3 regions of the Mesorhizobium sp. P2_C7 genome follow, and region 2 is predicted to be linked to each of the others. Evidence: predicted binding sites of a transcription regulator. Region 2 holds the regulator's gene; each other region holds the start of a gene.
What was found. The regulator PhoB, encoded in region 2, activates phosphate uptake and scavenging genes when phosphate is short. The targets are predictions, from matches to a motif close to TGTCATNNANCTGTCAT.
Positions count from the first base shown of each region.

Region 1: a site for PhoB is predicted at 1,585-1,601, ahead of AC1D2G_RS04230 (DUF1045 domain-containing protein). Genes of this name have one in related genera too.
Region 3: a site for PhoB is predicted at 4,125-4,141, ahead of olsB (l-ornithine N(alpha)-acyltransferase). Genes of this name have one in related genera too.

Region 1 is NZ_JBFUDW010000001.1:878,657-884,900, reverse strand. Features, by position in the region: gene iolE (myo-inosose-2 dehydratase) at 1-376, shown strand, start outside; gene AC1D2G_RS04240 (DUF3329 domain-containing protein) at 438-671, shown strand; gene iolB (5-deoxy-glucuronate isomerase) at 676-1,488, shown strand; gene AC1D2G_RS04230 (DUF1045 domain-containing protein) at 1,746-2,453, shown strand; gene AC1D2G_RS04225 (alpha-D-ribose 1-methylphosphonate 5-triphosphate diphosphatase) at 2,487-3,641, shown strand; gene phnN (phosphonate metabolism protein/1,5-bisphosphokinase (PRPP-forming) PhnN) at 3,638-4,267, shown strand; gene AC1D2G_RS04215 (COG4280 domain-containing protein) at 4,403-5,158, shown strand; gene AC1D2G_RS04210 (hypothetical protein) at 5,155-5,370, shown strand; gene AC1D2G_RS04205 (aldose 1-epimerase) at 5,387-6,244, opposite strand, start outside.
Region 2 is NZ_JBFUDW010000013.1:113,162-119,405, forward strand. Features, by position in the region: gene pstC (phosphate ABC transporter permease subunit PstC) at 1-212, shown strand, start outside; gene pstA (phosphate ABC transporter permease PstA) at 216-1,067, shown strand; gene pstB (phosphate ABC transporter ATP-binding protein PstB) at 1,064-1,870, shown strand; gene phoU (phosphate signaling complex protein PhoU) at 1,896-2,603, shown strand; gene phoB (phosphate regulon transcriptional regulator PhoB) at 2,623-3,312, shown strand; gene AC1D2G_RS24915 (ROK family protein) at 3,467-4,714, opposite strand; gene xylF (D-xylose ABC transporter substrate-binding protein) at 5,069-6,109, shown strand.
Region 3 is NZ_JBFUDW010000005.1:304,219-310,462, forward strand. Features, by position in the region: gene AC1D2G_RS13380 (TrmH family RNA methyltransferase) at 1-15, shown strand, start outside; gene lspA (signal peptidase II) at 29-526, shown strand; gene acuI (acrylyl-CoA reductase (NADPH)) at 584-1,573, shown strand; gene AC1D2G_RS13395 (ATP-binding protein) at 1,716-3,998, shown strand; gene olsB (l-ornithine N(alpha)-acyltransferase) at 4,204-5,079, shown strand; gene AC1D2G_RS13405 (trimeric intracellular cation channel family protein) at 5,180-5,812, opposite strand; gene grpE (nucleotide exchange factor GrpE) at 5,920-6,244, opposite strand, start outside.

The DNA.
Region 1 (6,244 bases), on a different contig from region 2:
CGATGCGGGGCACCTGGCCTTTGCCGGCGGCGATGTCCTGCGCGCCATCGACAACCACCATGCGCGCATCAGCCATGTGCATGTGAAGGACGTGCGCATGGGCGTCATCGACAAGCTCGACCGCACCAAGCAATCCTTCCTCGACGCCGTCGCGCTCGGGGCGTTCACGGTGCCGGGTGACGGCTCGCTGGATTTCGGCGCCATCGTGCAGCGGTTTGCCGACCATGGTTACGAGGGCTGGTTCGTGGTCGAGGCCGAGCAGGATCCGAAGAAGAACCCGCCGCTCAAGATGGCTGAGGTGGGCCACAAGGAATTGATGCGGGTGATGACAGCGGCCGGCTACACCGTCGAGACGCAGGGCTTTCCCAATGCCTAGGGCCTCCCCAATGCCCGACGCGCTGGTTCTCGGCGAAGCCGGGTTGCTGTAGGTTGGCCGGATGAAAGATTCCGAGCATCCGTTTTTCCGGCCTTTGTGGCGGCGCGTCGCCGTCGTCGCGGTCTGCGTCATCTGGTCGATCATCGAATTCGCCACCGGCACGCCGTTCTGGGGCGTGATCGCGATCGGCTTCGCCGGCTACGCCGTGTGGCAGTTCTTCTATCTCTACAAGCCGGCCGACGAGAGGCCGGCCGACGAGAGCAAGACAACGGCCGAGGCCGAACCGAAGGAGTAACCGGATGTCGAAGCTGCTGGTGAAGGCCGACAAGGGCCATGGCCGCGTCGCCCATGTGACGCCGAAAAACGCCGGCTGGACCTATGTCGGTTTCGACCTGCATCGGCTGAAGCCCGGCGAGAGCGCTGCTGGAAAAACGGGCGATCGCGAAGTCTGCCTGGTGTTCGTCACCGGCAAGGGCAAAGCGACAGCCGGCGGCAAGGACCTCGGACTGCTCGGCGAGCGCATGTCGCCCTTCGAGGGCAAGCCGTGGTCGGTCTATATACCCGAGGGCTCCGACTGGTCGGTTACGGCAGACACGGAGCTGGAGCTCGCGGTCTGCTCGGCACCGAGCCTCGGCGGCGGCCTGCCGGTGCGCGTGATCGGCCCGGACGAGCTCGGCCAGGAGGTGCGCGGCAAGGGCACCAACACGCGCTACGTCACCAACGTCCTGCCGGAGGGCAAGCCGGCCGATTCATTGCTGGTGGTCGAGGTCATCACGCCCGGCGGCCACACGTCGAGCTACCCGCCGCACAAGCACGACCAGGACAATCTGCCGGCCGAATCCTATCTTGAGGAAACCTACTATCATCGCCTCAACCCACCGCAGGGCTTTGCCTTCCAGCGCGTCTACACCGACGCCGACAAGAACGGTCATCGCGCGCTGGATGAAGCCATGGCGATCGAGGATGGCGATGTCGTGCTGGTGCCCAAGGGCTATCATCCCTGCGCCGCCTGCCATGGCTACGACCTCTACTATCTCAACGTGATGGCCGGGCCGAAGCGGACGTGGAAATTCCACAACGCGCCCGAGCACGAATGGTTGATGAAGGCCTGACCGGTCGCACGTTTTGGGTGAAGCTGTTGGTCCAGCTTGGAAAAATCGTCGGCTAAGGACCTGCCGGGTCGATTTGCCTTCGAAAACCCTTCAAAGCTTCGTCAATCCGTCATGGAAATCGCCTATGGCAGCGGGGCCAGTGCATGTCGCCCAAAAGTGAGCAGCGGTTTTGGGATTACGACATGCGAAAAACCAAGACTTAAAGCGCGTCGCAGCATTTCTTCAAACGCGGCGCGCTTTAACGAGGACTTCTTCTCATGCGCTACGCCATCTATTTCACTCCCCGGCAGGACGAGCCGCTGGCGCGGATCGCCGCCAACTGGCTGGGCCGCGACCCGTTCGGTGGCGCGACAAGGCCGGTGGAGACGGTGGCCGATCTGTCGGCGGCGGAAGTTGCCTTCCACACCGCTTCGGCGCGGCGCTACGGTTTTCATGCGACGCTGAAAGCCCCCTTCCGGCTGGCTGCCAACGAGACGGAGACCTCGCTGCGCGCGGCACTCGACCATTTTGCCGAGGCAACGCCGGTGGTGACGATCCCGCGCCTTGTCGTCAGCCAGATCGACAGCTTCTTTGCGCTGGTGCCGGAAGGACCGCTGCCTCCGCTCAACCGCTTTGCCGATGACGTGGTGCTCGGTTTCGACCGGTTTCGCGCGCCGTTGACAGAGGCCGAGATCGAACGGCGCAGCCCGGACTCGCTGAAGCCCGCCCAATTCCGCAATCTGTGCCAGTGGGGCTATCCCTATGTCTTCGAGACCTTTCGCTTCCACATGACGCTGTCCGGCCGGGCGGGGCCACAGGAAAGCCCTCGTCTTCGTGCAGCAATCGACAGCCTGTTCGCGGAGGTGCTGCAACAGCCGGTGCTGGTGGATGCGTTGACGCTGTTTGTCGAAACCGAACCGGGCGCACCGTTCATGGTGCTCTCCCATCACGCGCTCGGGCGCCGCCCTGCCAGAAAAACCGCCTGAATAACCGAGCCGGAATAACAAGGACTGCCTGAAATGACCGCCGAAACTGTTCTTACCAACGCGCGCATCGTGCTTGCCGACGAGATCGTCGAGGGTTCGCTGGTGCTGCGCGACGGCTTTATCGCCGGCATCGATGCCGGCACCGGCCACACCGGCGGGACCATGGCCGGCGAGGATATGGGCGGCGACTACATCATTCCCGGGCTGGTCGAACTCCACACCGACCATCTCGAAGGCCACTACGCGCCGCGGCCGAAGGTGCGCTGGAACCCGATCGCCGCCGTGCTCGCCCATGACGCGCAAGTGGCGACGGCCGGCATCACCACCGTGCTCGATGCCTTGCGCGTCGGCATGGACGAGGACGCCGACCTGACATCGGACGACATCCGCAAGCTGGCCGACGCGATCGAGGACAGTGTTCAGCAGGATCGTCTGCGGGCCGACCATTTCATCCATCTGCGCTGTGAGGTTTCGGCGCCGGACTGCCTTAAGGCCTTCGCCAATTTCGACGGCGATGAGCGGGTCAAGCTGGCATCGCTGATGGACCACGCGCCCGGCCAGCGCCAGTTCGTCAACCTCGAAACCTATGCCTATTACTACCAGCGCAAGCTGAAATTGACCGACCGCGACTTCAAGCTGTTCTGCGAAAAGCGGATGGCGGAATCGGCCCGGAATTCGGGACCGAACCGTGTCCATATCGCCGCAGCCTGCCACGAGCGCGGCATCGTGCTGGCCAGCCACGACGACGCCACGACAGGCCATGTCGACGAGGCGATCGAACAGGGCGTGCGCGTCGCCGAGTTCCCGACCACGGAGGAAGCCGCCAGGGCCTCGAAACAGGCCGGGCTTGGCGTCTTGATGGGTGCGCCCAACGTCATGCGCGGTGCTTCGCATTCGGGCAATGTCTCGGCCCGCACGCTGGCCGGCGACGGGCTGCTCGACATCTTGTCGTCCGACTATATTCCTTTCAGCCTGATCCAGTCGGCATTCTTCCTCGGCGACGTTGTCGAAGGCATTTCGCTGCCGCAGGCGGTCGCTATGGTCTCGAAGAACCCTGCCGAAGCGGTCGGCCTGACCGACCGCGGCGTCATCGAGCAGGGCCGTCGCGCGGATCTGGTGCGCGTGCGTGTCGACGACCATGTCCCGGTCGTGCGCACGGTCTGGCGGCAGGGACGCCGGGTCGCATGATGGTCTCGGCCTTGATCGAGCGCGAATTGTCCGCCGAGAGGTTTCCGATCCGCGACGGCGTCTTCGTCGCCGTCGTCGGACCGAGCGGCGCCGGCAAGGACACGGTGATCGGCTACGCCCGCGCCCGCTTTGCCGACGAGACCCGGCTGGAGTTCGTTCGCCGCGTCATCACCAGGCCGAGCGATGCCGCGAGCGAGGATCACGACACGCTGGCCGACGCGGCCTTCGTCGAAGCCGAAGCGGATGGCGCCTTCGCCATCTCCTGGGAGGCGCATGGCCTGCGTTATGGCATTCCCGCCGATGTCGACTGGTCGGTCGCCAATGGCCATGTTGCCGTCGCCAACGTGTCGCGCGCGATCATCCCGGTGCTGCGCGAGCGCTACGCCAACCTGGCAATCGTCGAGATCACCGCCTCGCCGGAGGTGCTGGCCGAGCGGCTGGCGATGCGCGGGCGCGAGTCGCGCGGCGAAGTGCTGGCGCGGTTGGCGCGAAGCGCCAGTGTGACCTTGTCGGGACCTGATGTAACCTCGATCGACAACAGCGGCCCGCGCGAGGCGGCTGGTGAACGCTTCGCCGAGGTGCTGCGCAAGGCCATGGCCTTCTCCGACATGTCGGGCTTGATCTAGAGCCAATTGGCGCTTCACTTGCTTTTTCGCTGCCACTGGAGCGCTGTGTGGTGCTGACCGCATAGTGATGCGCTATCCGCTGGGCAACGACCTTCGAACAGATCATGGTCAAACGAGACGATACAGGAAACCTTCATGCAGACTCTGACACCCATACTTTCGACGATCACGGCGGCATTCCTGGCGTCTTTCGTGGAGGTCGTCGAGGCCTTCACCATCGTGCTCGCTGTCGGGGTGACGCGCAGCTGGCGCCCGGCACTGACCGGCGCAGCACTGGCCCTGGCGCTGCTGGCGGCCCTGGTGCTGACGTTCGGCCCGCTGCTGGCGCTGGTACCCATCACCACGCTGCAGTTCGTCGTCGGGGTGCTGCTGATCCTGTTCGGCATGCGCTGGCTGCGAAAGGCCATCCTGCGCAGCGTCGGCGTCATCGCCCTGCATGACGAGGAGGCAGCCTTCTCCAAGGAAACCGCCGCCTTGCACCAACAGGCCAACGACCGCCGCGCCGACTACCTCGCCGGGCTGGCGTCGTTCAAGGCGGTGCTGCTCGAGGGCGTCGAGGTGGTGTTCATCGTCATTGCGGTCGGCGCTGCACATGGGCAAACGCTCTACGCCAGCCTCGGCGCGCTGGCGGCTTTTGTCCTGGTGATGCTTATCGGCCTGGCGGTTCACCGGCCGCTGGCGCGGGTGCCGGAAAATGCGCTCAAATTCGTCGTCGGGCTGATGCTGACCAGCTTCGGCATCTTCTGGACCGGCGAAGGCATCGGCGCCGACTGGCCGGGTGCCGATCTCGCCTTGCTCGCCATTTTCGCCATCGTCGCGCTGGCGTCGTTTGCCATGGTGCGCTGGCTGCGCGGTGCCTACCCCACACTCACCGGAGGGCTCGCCCGATGAACGTCATTCGTCTTGCGGCCAAGGAATTCTTCGGCATGTTCGTCGATGACGGCAGTCTGGCGCTGCTGGCGCTGGTCCTGGTGGCCATCATCACGGCGGCGGTGAAGCTGCTGGCGCTGCCGCCGCTGCTCGGCGGCGCCCTGCTGTTGATAGGCTGCCTCGCCATCCTGTTGCACAGCGTTCGCCGCACCGCACGCGGGATCAATCGATAGGGCTGGCGCTGTTGCTCTAAGCCCCAAGGGCAAAGGGCATCAGCGACACGGTGCCAGCCGCACTTTCGCCTGGGGCGAGCACGATGACGCCTTCGTCCGGATCGCTCCATCCGCCCCGGTTGAAAGCGCCGGAGGCGTTGGTCTGCGGTTCGACGCAGAAATACGGTTTCGTCGGGTCGGCGTACAGCATCAAGTGTCCGAAGACGGGATCGGCCTTGATGCGCAATCCGGCGCCGCGCAGGGGAAAGCGAAGCGTCGCCTCGCCCGTCCAGCCACCATAGTCATTGTTGCGCCAGCCGGCGGGCAAAGGCCGGCCGGCGGCGAAGTCGAGTTCGGGTGCAAGCGTGATTGGATCGCCCGCGATGCCTTGCGGTTCTTCGAGATAGAACCGGGTCGCCTCGAACTGCAATGTGACGTCCGGGTCGCGATCGAACCAGGGATGCAGGCCAAAGCCGAACGGCATGGAAACCGGCCCCGTGTTGCTCAGCGTCATGGTCACGCTGAGCCCTACCTCGGACACCACGAAAGCCTGCGTCGCGCGGTAGGAGTAGGGTTCGACGCCGGCTGCGATATCCAGCGACAGCGTTGCCTGGGCGCCGCCCGCCTCAGCGACGGTCCAGACGTGTTTCCAGCCACTGCCATGCACGTTGATTGTTTCGGGGGGATTGTTCGGCTGGACCTGCCAGCGCCTGGCTGCGAAGTCGAAGGCATTTCCAGCGATGCGGTTGGCGTAGGGCATCATCGGGAACATGGCGACGCCAAGCACGTTGCCCGCTTGCCGATCGTCATCGGAAAGCCGGCGCATGAGGTCGATGCCGCGCCAGCGCAGCGCGCCCACGCTGCCGCCAATGCGCGGCACGAGATCGACCTCGAG
Region 2 (6,244 bases):
TCATCGGCAACGCGCATCGCATCAGCACCTCGCTGTTCGCGCCGGCAACGACGATCTCCGCAACCATCGCCAACGAATTCACCGAAGCCGTCGGCGATCTCTACACCTCTTCGCTGGTGGCGCTCGGCCTGATCCTGTTCGTCATCACCTTCCTGATCCTCGCCATCGCACGCTACATGCTGATGCGCATTGACGCCCGCACGGGAGCCTGACCGATGTCGACAGCCACATCGCTTCATCAGAGCCGCAAGAGGAAGAATTCCGTGATGATGACGCTGTGCGTCGCCGCCGCGGGCATCGGACTTGCCTGGCTGGCGCTCATCCTCGGCGCCCTGCTCTACAAGGGCCTGTCCGGCGTCAATCTTGCGGTGTTCACCGAAATGACGCCGCCGCCCGGCGATGCCGGTGGCCTGCTCAACGCCATCTACGGCAGCATCGTGATGACCATTATCGGCGTCGTCGTCGGTACACCAATCGGCGTGCTGGCCGGCACCTACATGGCCGAGTACGGACGCTTTTCGAAGCTCACCACCGTGGTGCGCTTCATCAACGACATCCTTTTGTCGGCGCCGTCGATCATCATCGGCCTGTTCGTCTACGAACTGATGGTCCGGCCGATGGGGCATTTCTCGGCGATCGCCGGCGCCGTCGCGCTTGCCATCCTGGTCATCCCGGTCGTCGTGCGCACCACCGAGGACATGCTCAACCTGGTGCCGAACGCGTTGCGCGAAGCCGGCACTGCGATCGGCGCGCCGCGCTGGGTGGTCATCAAGTCGGTCGCTTACCGCGCCGCCCTTTCCGGCATCGTCACCGGCATATTGCTGTCGATCGCCCGTATCTCCGGCGAGACGGCGCCACTGCTCTTTACAGCGCTCAACAACCAGTTCTGGTCGAGCAATCTCAACGCGCCGATGGCCAGCCTGCCTGTGACCATCTTCCAGTTTGCTCTCAGCCCTTACGAGGAATGGCAGCAACTGGCCTGGACCGGTGCACTCATCATCACATTGACGGTTCTCGCGCTCAGCATCTTTGCTCGCAGCCTGACCGGACGCAGAGAGGACAAATGAGCCAGATGTTGTCTCCAGACATGACGATCGCCGCCGAGGCAATTGCCGGCAAGGCCAAGATCGAGGTCAAGAACCTCAACTTCTACTACGGCCAGAGCAAGGCGCTGAAGGACATCACGCTGTCGCTGCCCGAGCGCAGCGTCACCGCCTTCATCGGACCTTCGGGCTGCGGGAAGTCGACGCTGCTGCGCGTCTTCAACCGCATCTACGAGCTCTATCCCAAGCAGACCGCCGAGGGCCAGGTGCTGCTCGACGGCCAGAACGTTCTCGACCGCTCGCAGGACCTCAATCTGCTGCGGACCAAGATCGGCATGGTGTTCCAGAAGCCGACGCCGTTCCCGATGTCGATCTATGAAAACATCGCCTTCGGCGTCAGGCTCTACGAGAAGATCAGCAAGTCCGAGATGGACGGCCGTGTCGAGCAGGCGCTGAAGCGCGCCGCACTGTGGACCGAAGTGAAGGACAAGCTCAACGCCAGCGGCCTCAGCCTCTCCGGCGGCCAGCAGCAGCGTCTCTGCATCGCCCGCACCGTGGCGGTGAAGCCGGAAGTCATCCTGCTCGACGAGCCGGCCTCGGCGCTTGACCCGCTGTCGACCGCCAAGATCGAAGAGCTGATCGACGAGTTGCAAGCCGACTACACGATCGTCATCGTCACCCACAACATGCAGCAGGCGGCGCGCGTGTCGAAGCAGACCGCCTTCATGTATCTGGGCGAACTGGTCGAGTTCGACCGCACCGAGAAGATCTTCACGTCGCCCCGCGAGAAGCGCACGCAGGACTACATCACCGGCCGCTTCGGCTGAGCTCAGGCATACGAGGACTAAGATCATGGGCGAACACACAGTCGCTTCTTTCGACGAGGATCTCGGACAGATCAGCAGGCTGATCCGCGACATGGGCGACCTCGCCGGCTCGATGGTCGGCGGCGCCACCAAGGCGCTGCTGAATTCCGACAACGCCCTGGCGCAGCGAGTCGTCTCCGACGATGCGATCATGGACGCGCGCCAGCGCGAGCTCGACGACCGCGCTATCACACTGATCGCTAAGCGTCAGCCGATGGCCGACGATCTGCGCCATGTTGTCGGTTCGATCCGCATGGCCGGCGACCTCGAGCGCATTGGCGACCTTGCCAAGAACATCGCCAAGCGCGTCGGCACCGTCGGCCTCAGCGTAACCCCGCGCGACCTGTCGCACTCCATCGACGCAATGGCGCAGCTGGTGCTGATCCAGGTGCAGGGCGTCATCGAGGAATATACGGCGCGCGACGCGGCGGCGCTGGCGAAGCTGCGCGCCGACGACGAGCGCATCGACGTCAAGTACACCTCCGTGTTCCGCGAACTCCTGACCTACATGATGGAAGACCCGCGCAACATCACCGCCTGCACGCATCTTTTGTTCTGCGCCAAGAACCTCGAACGCATCGGCGATCACGTCACCAACATCGCGGAAAATGCGTACTATGTTTTGACCGGCACGCAGCTGCCCGCCAATCGTCCGAAGCAGGACGAGACGGCAATGTCCGCGCCGGCGGCATGACGGCAGGGGTGACCAGTCGATGATCGCGCCACGCATCATGGTGGTGGAGGACGAGGAGCCGCTAGGTGTGCTGCTCCGTTACAATCTGGAGTCCGAGGGTTACCAGGTCGAGGTGGTGACGCGCGGCGACGAGGCCGAGATCCGCCTGCAGGAGAACGTCCCCGACCTTCTGGTGCTGGACTGGATGGTGCCGGCGGTTTCCGGAATCGAACTCTGCCGCCGGCTAAGGATGCGTCCCGAGACCGAGCGGCTGCCGATCATCATGCTGACCGCGCGTGGCGAGGAAAGCGATCGTGTGCGGGGCCTCTCGACAGGCGCCGACGATTATCTGGTCAAGCCGTTCTCGACGCCGGAGTTCATGGCCAGGGTCAAGGCGCTGCTGCGCCGCGCCAAGCCGGAAGTGCTGTCCAGCGTGCTCAAGGTCGGCGACATCGTGCTCGATCGTGAATCGCACAGGGTCTATCGCAAGAAGAGCGAGATCCGGCTCGGACCGACCGAATTCCGCCTGCTCGAATTCATGATGCGCCATCCCGGCCGTGTGTTCTCGCGCAGCCAACTGCTCGACAATGTCTGGGGCGAGACGATCTACATCGACGAACGCACGGTCGACGTGCATGTCGGCCGGCTGCGCAAGGCGGTCAACAATGGCCGCATGCCCGATGTCATCCGCACCATTCGTGGGGCGGGCTACGCAATCCGGGAAGATTAGGGATATGCTGATATTCAGGTGATGCCGGCCTGCGAACGGCAGTTTCCTGCGCTTCCGGCACTCACGGATCCAAATGTCCGCTCCGCTCCGGTTCTTGGAACCCGCCATTCTCGACTCGGCCTAACCTGAATCTCAACACATCCAGGCGCGCCATTCACGCGACGTTCTTGCCGCCGAGGCCGGACCTCGCCTGCGTGCCGGGCGCGAAAATCTCCTGGTCGACAAAGGTCAATGCCCGCGTGGCGCAGCCTTCGCGGATCAGTGGAAGTTCGTTCGGTTCGGTGTCGAAGGAAATCGATTGCGAATGCTGGCCGCCGGCGGTCTGGGCAATCGCCTCGCGCAATGCCGGCTCGATCAGGTCGAAGGCGGCGGCGCTGACGCCGACCATGGCGACGGGCGCCGGGTCGATCAGCGCGAACAGGCTGCCGAGACCGTAGCCGAGTGCCTCGCCGGCCTTGCGATAGGCCTCGCGCTCGGGTCCATCCCTCTCGCGGGCCGCGGTCGCCAGCGCGCGCATGTCGGCATCACTGACATCGGCGACCGGTTCCGCGTCCTCACTCATCTGCCTTGCGTTGCGCCAGATGGCGTAGTTGCCGGCATAGGCCTCGACGCAGCCGCGCCGCCCGCAGCGGCACAGCGCGCCGTGCGGCCGATGGATCATATGGCCGAACTCGCCGCCCGAGGAATGAGTGCCGGTGAACAGCTCGCCCTTCAGCACCAGGCCCATGCCGATGCCGTGCGACAACAGGATGGCGATGAAGTCGTCGCGGTAGCGCTCGGGGTCGCGCCAGCGCAACGCTATCGCCATCATATTGCAGTCGTTCTCCATGGTGGCGGGGATGCCGAACTCGTCCTCGAGTATGTCGGCGAAGGCGATGTCGGTGTGCGGCGTGATCGGCGACCACAGCATGGCGCGGGCACGCGTGTCGGTGATGCCCTGGATCGCCAACGCGATGCGGGCGACACTGCGGACGTCGAGGTCGGGGTCTTCGAGACGACGCCGTACGATGGCAACGCATTCACCGACCAGCGCGTCGCGCGACATGGTCAGCGTGTCCAGCCGGCGCTGTTCCTCGGCGATCACCTGGCCGGCATAGTCGATGACGGCGACCGAGAGGAAGTTCAGTGACAACACCACGGTCATCACCGCCGCCGCTTCCGGATTGAGGCCGAGGCCGACCTGGGGCCGGCCGCGTTTGAGCGAGCCGGCCTCGCTCGGCTTGCCCTCAGTCAGGATGCCTTCGCCGATGAGGTCGGAGGAGATCGCCGATATGGTCGAATGGCTGAGGCCCGTGGTCGCGGCGATCTCGGTGCGGGACGGCTGTCCGGCGCGGCGCACGGCCGCAATCACCATCGCCCGGTTGCGGCGGCGCAGATCGTCGTGGCGGATTCCGACCGACATGCTTTTTCACATCCTCCCGGTCGCTGCAGCCTTTCGTGCCTCCCGAAGGCCATCAGCGAAGCCTGAAAGCGCGACGCGCTTCAGGCACTTGTTTCTGCGCGTGTCGTTGCCCCAAAACCGCTGCGCACTTTTGGGCGACATGCGCCACGCCAAATTCTGGCAGAACCCCACCATCCTGTCATTATTTATTACGGAGCTCGAAAAAAACTCGGAGAGACGTCAAAATCCATCAGAATCGATGTTGACAGCGTTCGGGCGTTGGATCACTATTTTTTCGAGGCTCGAAAAAATAGAGCCTCTGTGCCGGCCTACGGGTCAGTTTGGTCGCGCCATACGCGGCGCAGGGAGGATATTATGAAAAAATTCACAGCCGCCATCCTGGCGGGTGTCGCCATGTCGCTGACGCTGGTGTCGGTCGCGCAGGCGAAGGACAAGGTCATCGGCGTTTCGTGGTCCAACTTCCAGGAAGAGCGCTGGAAGACCGACGAAGCGGCGATGAAGAAGGCCATCGAGGCGGCTGGTGACAAATACATTTCCGCTGATGCACAGTCCAATCCGGGCAAGCAGCTCACCGACGTCGAGAGCCTGATTTCGCAGGGCGCCAACGCGCTGATCATCCTGGCGCAGGATGCCTCGGCCATCGGCCCGGCGGTGCAGAAGGCATTGGACGAAGGCATTCCGGTCGTCGGCTATGACCGGCTGATCGAGAACAAGAACGTGTTCTACCTAACCTTCGACAACAAGGAAGTCGGCCGCATGCAGGCCCGCGAAGTGTTCAAGGTCAAGCCGGAAGGCAACTACGTCTTCATCAAGGGCTCGGGCGCCGATCCGAATGCCGATTTCCTGTTCGCCGGCTCCATGGAAGTGCTCAAGGCAGCCATCGACAGCGGCAAGATCAAGAATGTCGGCGAAGCCTATACGGATGGCTGGCTGCCCGCCAATGCCCAGAAGAACATGGAACAGTTCCTCACCGCCAACGACAACAAGGTCGATGCCGTGGTGGCAGCCAATGACGGCACCGCCGGCGGCGTCGTCGCCGCGCTGACGGCGCAAGGGCTGGCAGGATCGGTTCCGGTGTCCGGCCAGGACGGCGACCATGCCGCACTGAACCGCGTCGCACTCGGCACACAGACCGTGTCGGTGTGGAAGGACGCACGCGAACTCGGCAAGAACGCTGCCGAAATCGCCTCGCAGCTGGCCGCTGGCACTGCCCTGGACAAGATCCCGAACGCCGTGAAGTTCACCACGCCCGGCGGCAACGAGACCAACTCGCTGTTCCTGACCCCGATCGCGATCACCAAGGACAATCTCAACGTCGTCATCGACGCCGGCTGGATCAAGAAGGACGAAGTCTGTGCAGGCGTCGCCGCCGGCACCGTCGCGGCCTGCAACTAAAACCGAACGGGATCCCGGTTCGATCTCAGCGCCGCGGCCCCTGGGCCGCGGCGTTTCTCAAGGGGCATTCCGCTTCAAATGATCGCGGAAAGCAAATAGCATCGTGTTTCCGGCATCCGCGCCAGACGGCAAACC
Region 3 (6,244 bases), on a different contig from region 2:
GTGGACCCGCAATGAAGGTTGCCCGCCCGTGAGATCATGGTCCCCCTACGCGATGCTCGTCGTCGCGGCCATAGCGCTCGACCAGTGGATAAAACATCTCGTCGAGACCGGCCTGCCCTTTCAGGAAAAGCTCGATCTCGTGCCGTTCCTGGCGCTCTTTCGCACCTACAACACCGGCATCGCCTTCTCTATGTTCTCGACCTTCGGCGACACCGGGCTGATTGTCATCTCGCTGGCGGTGGTTGCCTTCGTGCTGTTCCTGGCGACGCGGATCGCGCCGTCCCAGATCCTTGCCCGCACCGGCTTTGCTCTGATCGTCGGCGGCGCCCTCGGCAATCTGATCGACCGCGCCATATACGGCCATGTCATCGATTATATCCTGTTCCATACGCCGGTCTGGTCCTTCGCCGTCTTCAACCTGGCCGATGCCTTCATCTCAGTGGGCGCGGCCCTGGTCGTCTTCGACGAACTGTTCGGCTGGCGGCGCGAGCCCAGACCTTCGAATGCCAAGTCTTCCAAAGATTGACCCCGTGCGGCCATCGCCGCACAGTCCATGTCGCCAAACAAGATCGCGGAGAAAGAGATGCCCGAAACCTTCAAAGCCATCCTCGTTTCGCGTGACGCCGAGAAAAAGCAGTCGGTAGCCGTGACCGATCTCACCGAGGCCGACCTAATGGAAGGCGATGTCACCATCGCGGTCGAGGCGACGACGGTGAACTACAAGGACGGCCTTGCAATCACCGGCAGGGCGCCGGTGATCCGCCGCTGGCCGCTGGTGCCGGGCATCGATTTCGCCGGCACCGTCATCTCGTCTTCCCATCCTGACTGGCGCACCGGCGACAAGGTCATCCTGAACGGCTGGGGCGTCGGCGAAACCCACTTCGGCGCCTACGCTGGCCGCGCCCGCGTCAAGGGCGACTGGCTGGTGCCGCTGCCGCAAGGGATGAGCCCGCATGACGCAATGGCAGTCGGCACCGCCGGCTATACCGCCATGCTCTGCGTCATGGCGCTGGAACGACACGGCATCCTGCCCGATCGCGGCCCGGTGGTGGTGACGGGGGCGGCAGGCGGCGTCGGCTCGGTCGCGGTCTCGATCCTGTCCAGCCTCGGCTACCATGTCGTTGCTTCCACCGGCCGCAACGCCGAAAGCCCCTATCTGATCAACCTTGGCGCCGCCGAAGTGATATCGCGCGACGAGCTTGCCCAGCCGGCCAAGCCGCTGGCCAAGGAGCGTTGGGCCGGCGGCGTCGACGCGGTCGGCAGCCACACGCTGGCCAACGTCCTGTCGATGACCTCCTATGGCGGCGCGGTCGCCGCCTGCGGCCTGGCCGGAGGCATGGACCTGCCTGCGAGCGTCGCCCCCTTCATCCTGCGCGGCGTCTCGCTGCTGGGCATCGATTCGGTGATGGCGCCTAAGGCAGTCCGCCTCGAAGCATGGCGGCGCATCGGCACCGATCTCGATCTGCAGAAGCTTGCCAGCCTGGCGACGACCATCGGCTTCGACGGCATCATCGATGCCGCCCATGACATCGTCGACGGCAAGATCCGCGGGCGCGTCGTCGTGGATATGTGAGCCGCTCGACTGCCCTGAGAGGGCGGACGGATTGCCACGTGTGCCGGCAAATCCACCACCGCCGGGGCGAAAAGCACTCATCCGCTAAAATTCGAACGATCCGCCGCAATTTTCCATAATCTCTATCTGGCAAGGGTTTCGCATGATCGCGGAATCCGGCAGCCAACAGGTGGACACGGGCGAAGACGTCGATGCGGCGCCGACGCCAACGCGGCGCTTTGTCGCCGCGCCGCCGCTGGTGCCCGAGCCCGAACCCGCCGGGCGCGAAGGCCTTCCGTTGCTGGCCTTCGCCGCCATCGTCGTGCTGGCAGGCCTTGCGCATCTGACCGGAGCACCGATCTTTATCAGCGTCGCATTGCTGGCAGTCGGCCTAGCCGGCGTTGCCCTGCATCTGCGCGTCAGGCGGAGCGAACACCGCACGGCGGTCCTGCTCGACGAGACCACTGCCCGCAGCCGCGCCGAGATCGAGACGCTGGCCGACCGCATGTGGGAAATGCAGGAGAGCGAGGAGCGCTTTCGCGGCCTGATCGACGCACTTGGCGACCTCGTCATTCATCGCGACCGCGATGGCTACATCGTTTATGCCAACAAGATCTTTGCGGACCTCGTCGAAAGCGATCAACGCGACCTCGCCGGCAAGACCCTGGCGGAACTCGGCATCGATGTCGGCATCGTTCCCGATGCCGCCTTTTCCGATCATGAATGCCTGAGTTCCACCGATGTCTCCATCCGCACGCCGAGCGGTCCGCGCTGGTTTTCGTGGATCGAACTGTCGGTGCGCGACAAGGACAGCGGCGCCGTTTCGCATCGCGCCATCGCGCGCGACATCACCGCCCGCAAACGCGCCGAATCCTCGCTGATCACCGCTCGCGAGCGGGCCGAATACGCCAGCCAGGCCAAGTCGCGCTTCCTCGCCACGGTCAGCCATGAAATTCGCACGCCGATGAACGGCATCATGGGAATGGCCAGGTTGCTGGCCGACACCAGGCTGTCGCCGGAACAGCAGACCTATGTCGGCGCCGTCTCGACCTCGGCCAGCGCATTGCTCGCCCTGATCGAGGATCTGCTCGACTACTCCAAGATCGAGGCGGGGCGCTTCGACCCGGAGCCGCAGCCGATGTCGGTGCGCGAGATCGCCGACAACATCGTCGAATTGCTGGCTGCCCGCGCCTTCACCAAGGATATCGGGCTGGGCTGCCATGTCGAACCCGACGTGCCGCAATTGATCACCGCCGATCCGGGCAAGGTCAGGCAGGTGCTGCTCAACCTCATCGGCAATGCCATCAAGTTCACCGACAGCGGTGGTGTATTGGTGAGCATCGCACGCGCGCGCACCGAAACCACCGACCGCATCTGCTTCACGATCGCCGACACCGGTCCAGGTCTGCACGAAGACGACCTGGAGCGCATTTTCGAGGAGTTCGAGCAGGCCGACGGCACGTCGACGCGCACGCATGGCGGGGCCGGCCTCGGCCTCGCCATATCCAAACGCCTGGTCGCCGCCATGGGCGGCACGATTTCAGTATCGAGCCGGCTCGGTCAGGGATCCGAGTTCGTCTTTGAAATCCCGGCAATATCGGCCACCGAAGCGCCGCAGGGCCGGCAGAACGCGCTCTCGGGCAAGCGCGCGGTGATCCTGTCGAAAAATGCCGTCGAGGCCGATGCCATCGCCCGCACCATCCGCGCCAATGGCGGCGCGGTCGATGTCGCCATCACCGTCGCGCAGGCCGCGCCCTTCGCCGACGGCTGCGATGTGCTCCTGGTCGACGCGGCGATGGAAGCGAGCGATGGAAGGCTGCTCAAGCGCCTGCGCCAGAGCGGTTTCGCCGACAGCGAGGCCATTACGCTGATCGCACCGACCGACCGCGGCATGCTTGGCGAATTTCGCGCCAGCGGCTACGCGACCTTCCTTGCCAGGCCGGTGCGTGGCGGAACGCTTCTGCGTGTGCTGTTGAGCAGCAATGCTCCCGCCCTCGCCCCGCCGCAGCCGGAAAACCGTCACGCGCCCGCGCTGCGTGCCGCAGGCAATCGCCAACGGGGCCTGTCGGTGCTGATCGCCGAGGACAATGACATCAACGCCATGCTTGCCCGCGCCACGCTGCTGAAGGCCGGGCATCGCGTCAAGGTGGTTGGCAACGGCAAGGCGGCCGTCGAGGCTGTCACCGGCGCCGGGCACAACCATCGCTTCGACGTGGTTCTGATGGACCTTCACATGCCGGTCATGGACGGGCTGGACGCGATTGCCGCCATCCGCCGCTACGAGGAGGAAACCGCCGTGCCGCCGGTGCCGATCATGGTGCTGTCGGCTGATAGCCAGGAAAAGACCCGCCATGCGGTGCTTGCCCATGGCGCCAGCGGCTTCGTTACCAAGCCACTCGACCCTGACGCGCTGGTCAATGCCGTCGAGGGACAGGTCGCGGCCTAGGGCATGATCGCGAGCCGAAGGTCAGGAACTTCGACAGCCCATCCACCCCGCCCGCAGGCGTAACGTAGCCGGTTGACCGTATTCGCCAGCCGACGAAGTATTGCCCACGACGTCGTATCACGGTACTGTCACAATCCTGTTGCACCTACACCGTATCCCCGTGCCAAGAGGGATGGCTCGAAGGAGAATCCTCGTGCATACAGTTATGCCGGAATGTGACACTCGGCCGAACGCCAGCAGCGCCTTGCTTGCCGGACGTAACGTCGATTCCGTCATAAAGGGCGCAGCACTCGGCCGTATCGGTAATCTCGAAGTGCGGCTCGCCCGCAACGAGGCCGAGATCGCGGCCGCGCAGGAAGTCCGCTACCGGGTGTTCTACGATGAACTCGGCGCCAGGAAGGATTTGTTCCAGGCGCCGGATCGCCGTGACGCCGACCGGTTCGATCCGCTCTGCGACCATCTGCTCGTCTTCGATACTTCGCTTTCCGGCCCCGAACATCGACGTATCGTCGGCACCTATCGCCTGCTGCGGCAAGAAATCGCGGCCGCCGCTGGAGGCTTTTATTCCGAAGGTGAATTCGAGCTGACCAAGCTTATCGCCCGTCACCCCGGTCAGCGTTTTCTCGAGCTCGGCCGCTCCTGCGTTTTGCCTGAATATCGTTCGAAGCGCACCATCGAGGCGCTGTGGCAAGGTATCTGGGCCTATATCAACCACTACGAAATCGGTGTGATGACCGGTTGCGCGTCCTTCCACGGCACTGTGCCGGCGGCGCATGCCGAGGCGCTTACCTATCTCGCCCACCACTGCCGGACGAATTCGGCCTGGGACGTGTGCGCGGTGTCCGGGCGCTACTGTTCGATGGATCTGATGCCGATCGAGGCGGTCAATGCCAAGGCGGCGATCGCGGCGATGCCGCCGCTGGTCAAGGGCTATCTGCGCGTCGGCGCCCGCATCGGCGATGGCTGCGTCATCGACCGCGAATTCTCGACGGTCGACGTGTTCGTCGTGATGCCGGTCAAGGAAATCGGCGCCCGCTACGTCAACTACTACGGCGGGGAAGCGCAGCGCTTCGCAGCGTGAACAGCCGAATAGCGAATAGCGAATAGCGAATAGGACGTCGTAGCCGGAGTTGCGCGGCAACAACCGCTATTCGCTACTTCCTATTCGCTATTCCCTCTTTTCACGGAATATCTTCCGGTCGCCGGCCGGGCCGGCTCTTGTAGGGCGGAAACGCCCAGCCGAAGCGAAGCGCGCCGCCGCGCACGGCGAACGCCGCGGCGAAGCCGGCCCATCCTGAGACAATCTGCGGTAAGCAAGCCACATCGCCTGCTGTAAAGATGGCAGCGCCGACGAGCGCGGCCGTGACATAGATTTCGGGCTTCAGCAGCACCGAAGGCTCCCCGGCCAGAAGATCACGCAGGATACCGCCGAATGTAGCGGTCAGCATGCCGGTGATCACCGACACCGCTGGCGAGCCGGTGATGGCGAGCCCCTTGGCCGCGCCCATCACGGAAAACGCGGCAAGGCCGATTGCGTCGAGCCAGAGCAGCAGCTTGTAACGGGATTCGACACGGTGCGCGGTGAAGAACACCACCACCGCCACCACCGCGCAGATCAGCAGGTAGTCCCGGTTTCCCACCCAGAACACCGGCACGTTGAGGATCAGGTCGCGAAACGTGCCGCCGCCGATGCCGGTGACGCTGGCCAGGAACAGGAAGCCGATAATGTCGAGCTGCTTGCGTGAAGCAGCAAGCGCCCCGGTCGCGGCAAAGACGGCGACGCCGGCATAGTCGAGAAGCGCGATGGGGTTCATGAGTGAGCGAATAGCAAGAAGGGAGTAGCGAATAGGGAATAGCACGAAGCCACTTGGCCGCTATCAACTATTTCCGATTCGCTACCCCTATTCGCTACTCACTCTCGTCAGGCATCCTTCTCAGCCTGCTCATTGACAGGCCCAGGCTCGACTGGGGCTTCGGCGGCAAACTTCGGGCCGCCCTTGGCGACGCCGACCATGGCCGGGCGCAGCACCCGCTCACCGATCGAATAGCCCGGCTGGACGACCTGGACCACGGTGTTGGCCGGGACATCAGGATTGGGCACTTCAAACATCGCCTGGTGGAAATTGGGATCGAACTTCTCGCCTTCAGGCGCGAGTTTCTTGACCCCATGCCGTTCCAGCGCCGACAGCATGGCGCGCTCGGTGAGGTCGACGCCTTCGATCAGCGCTTTGAAGCCGGCGTCCCCG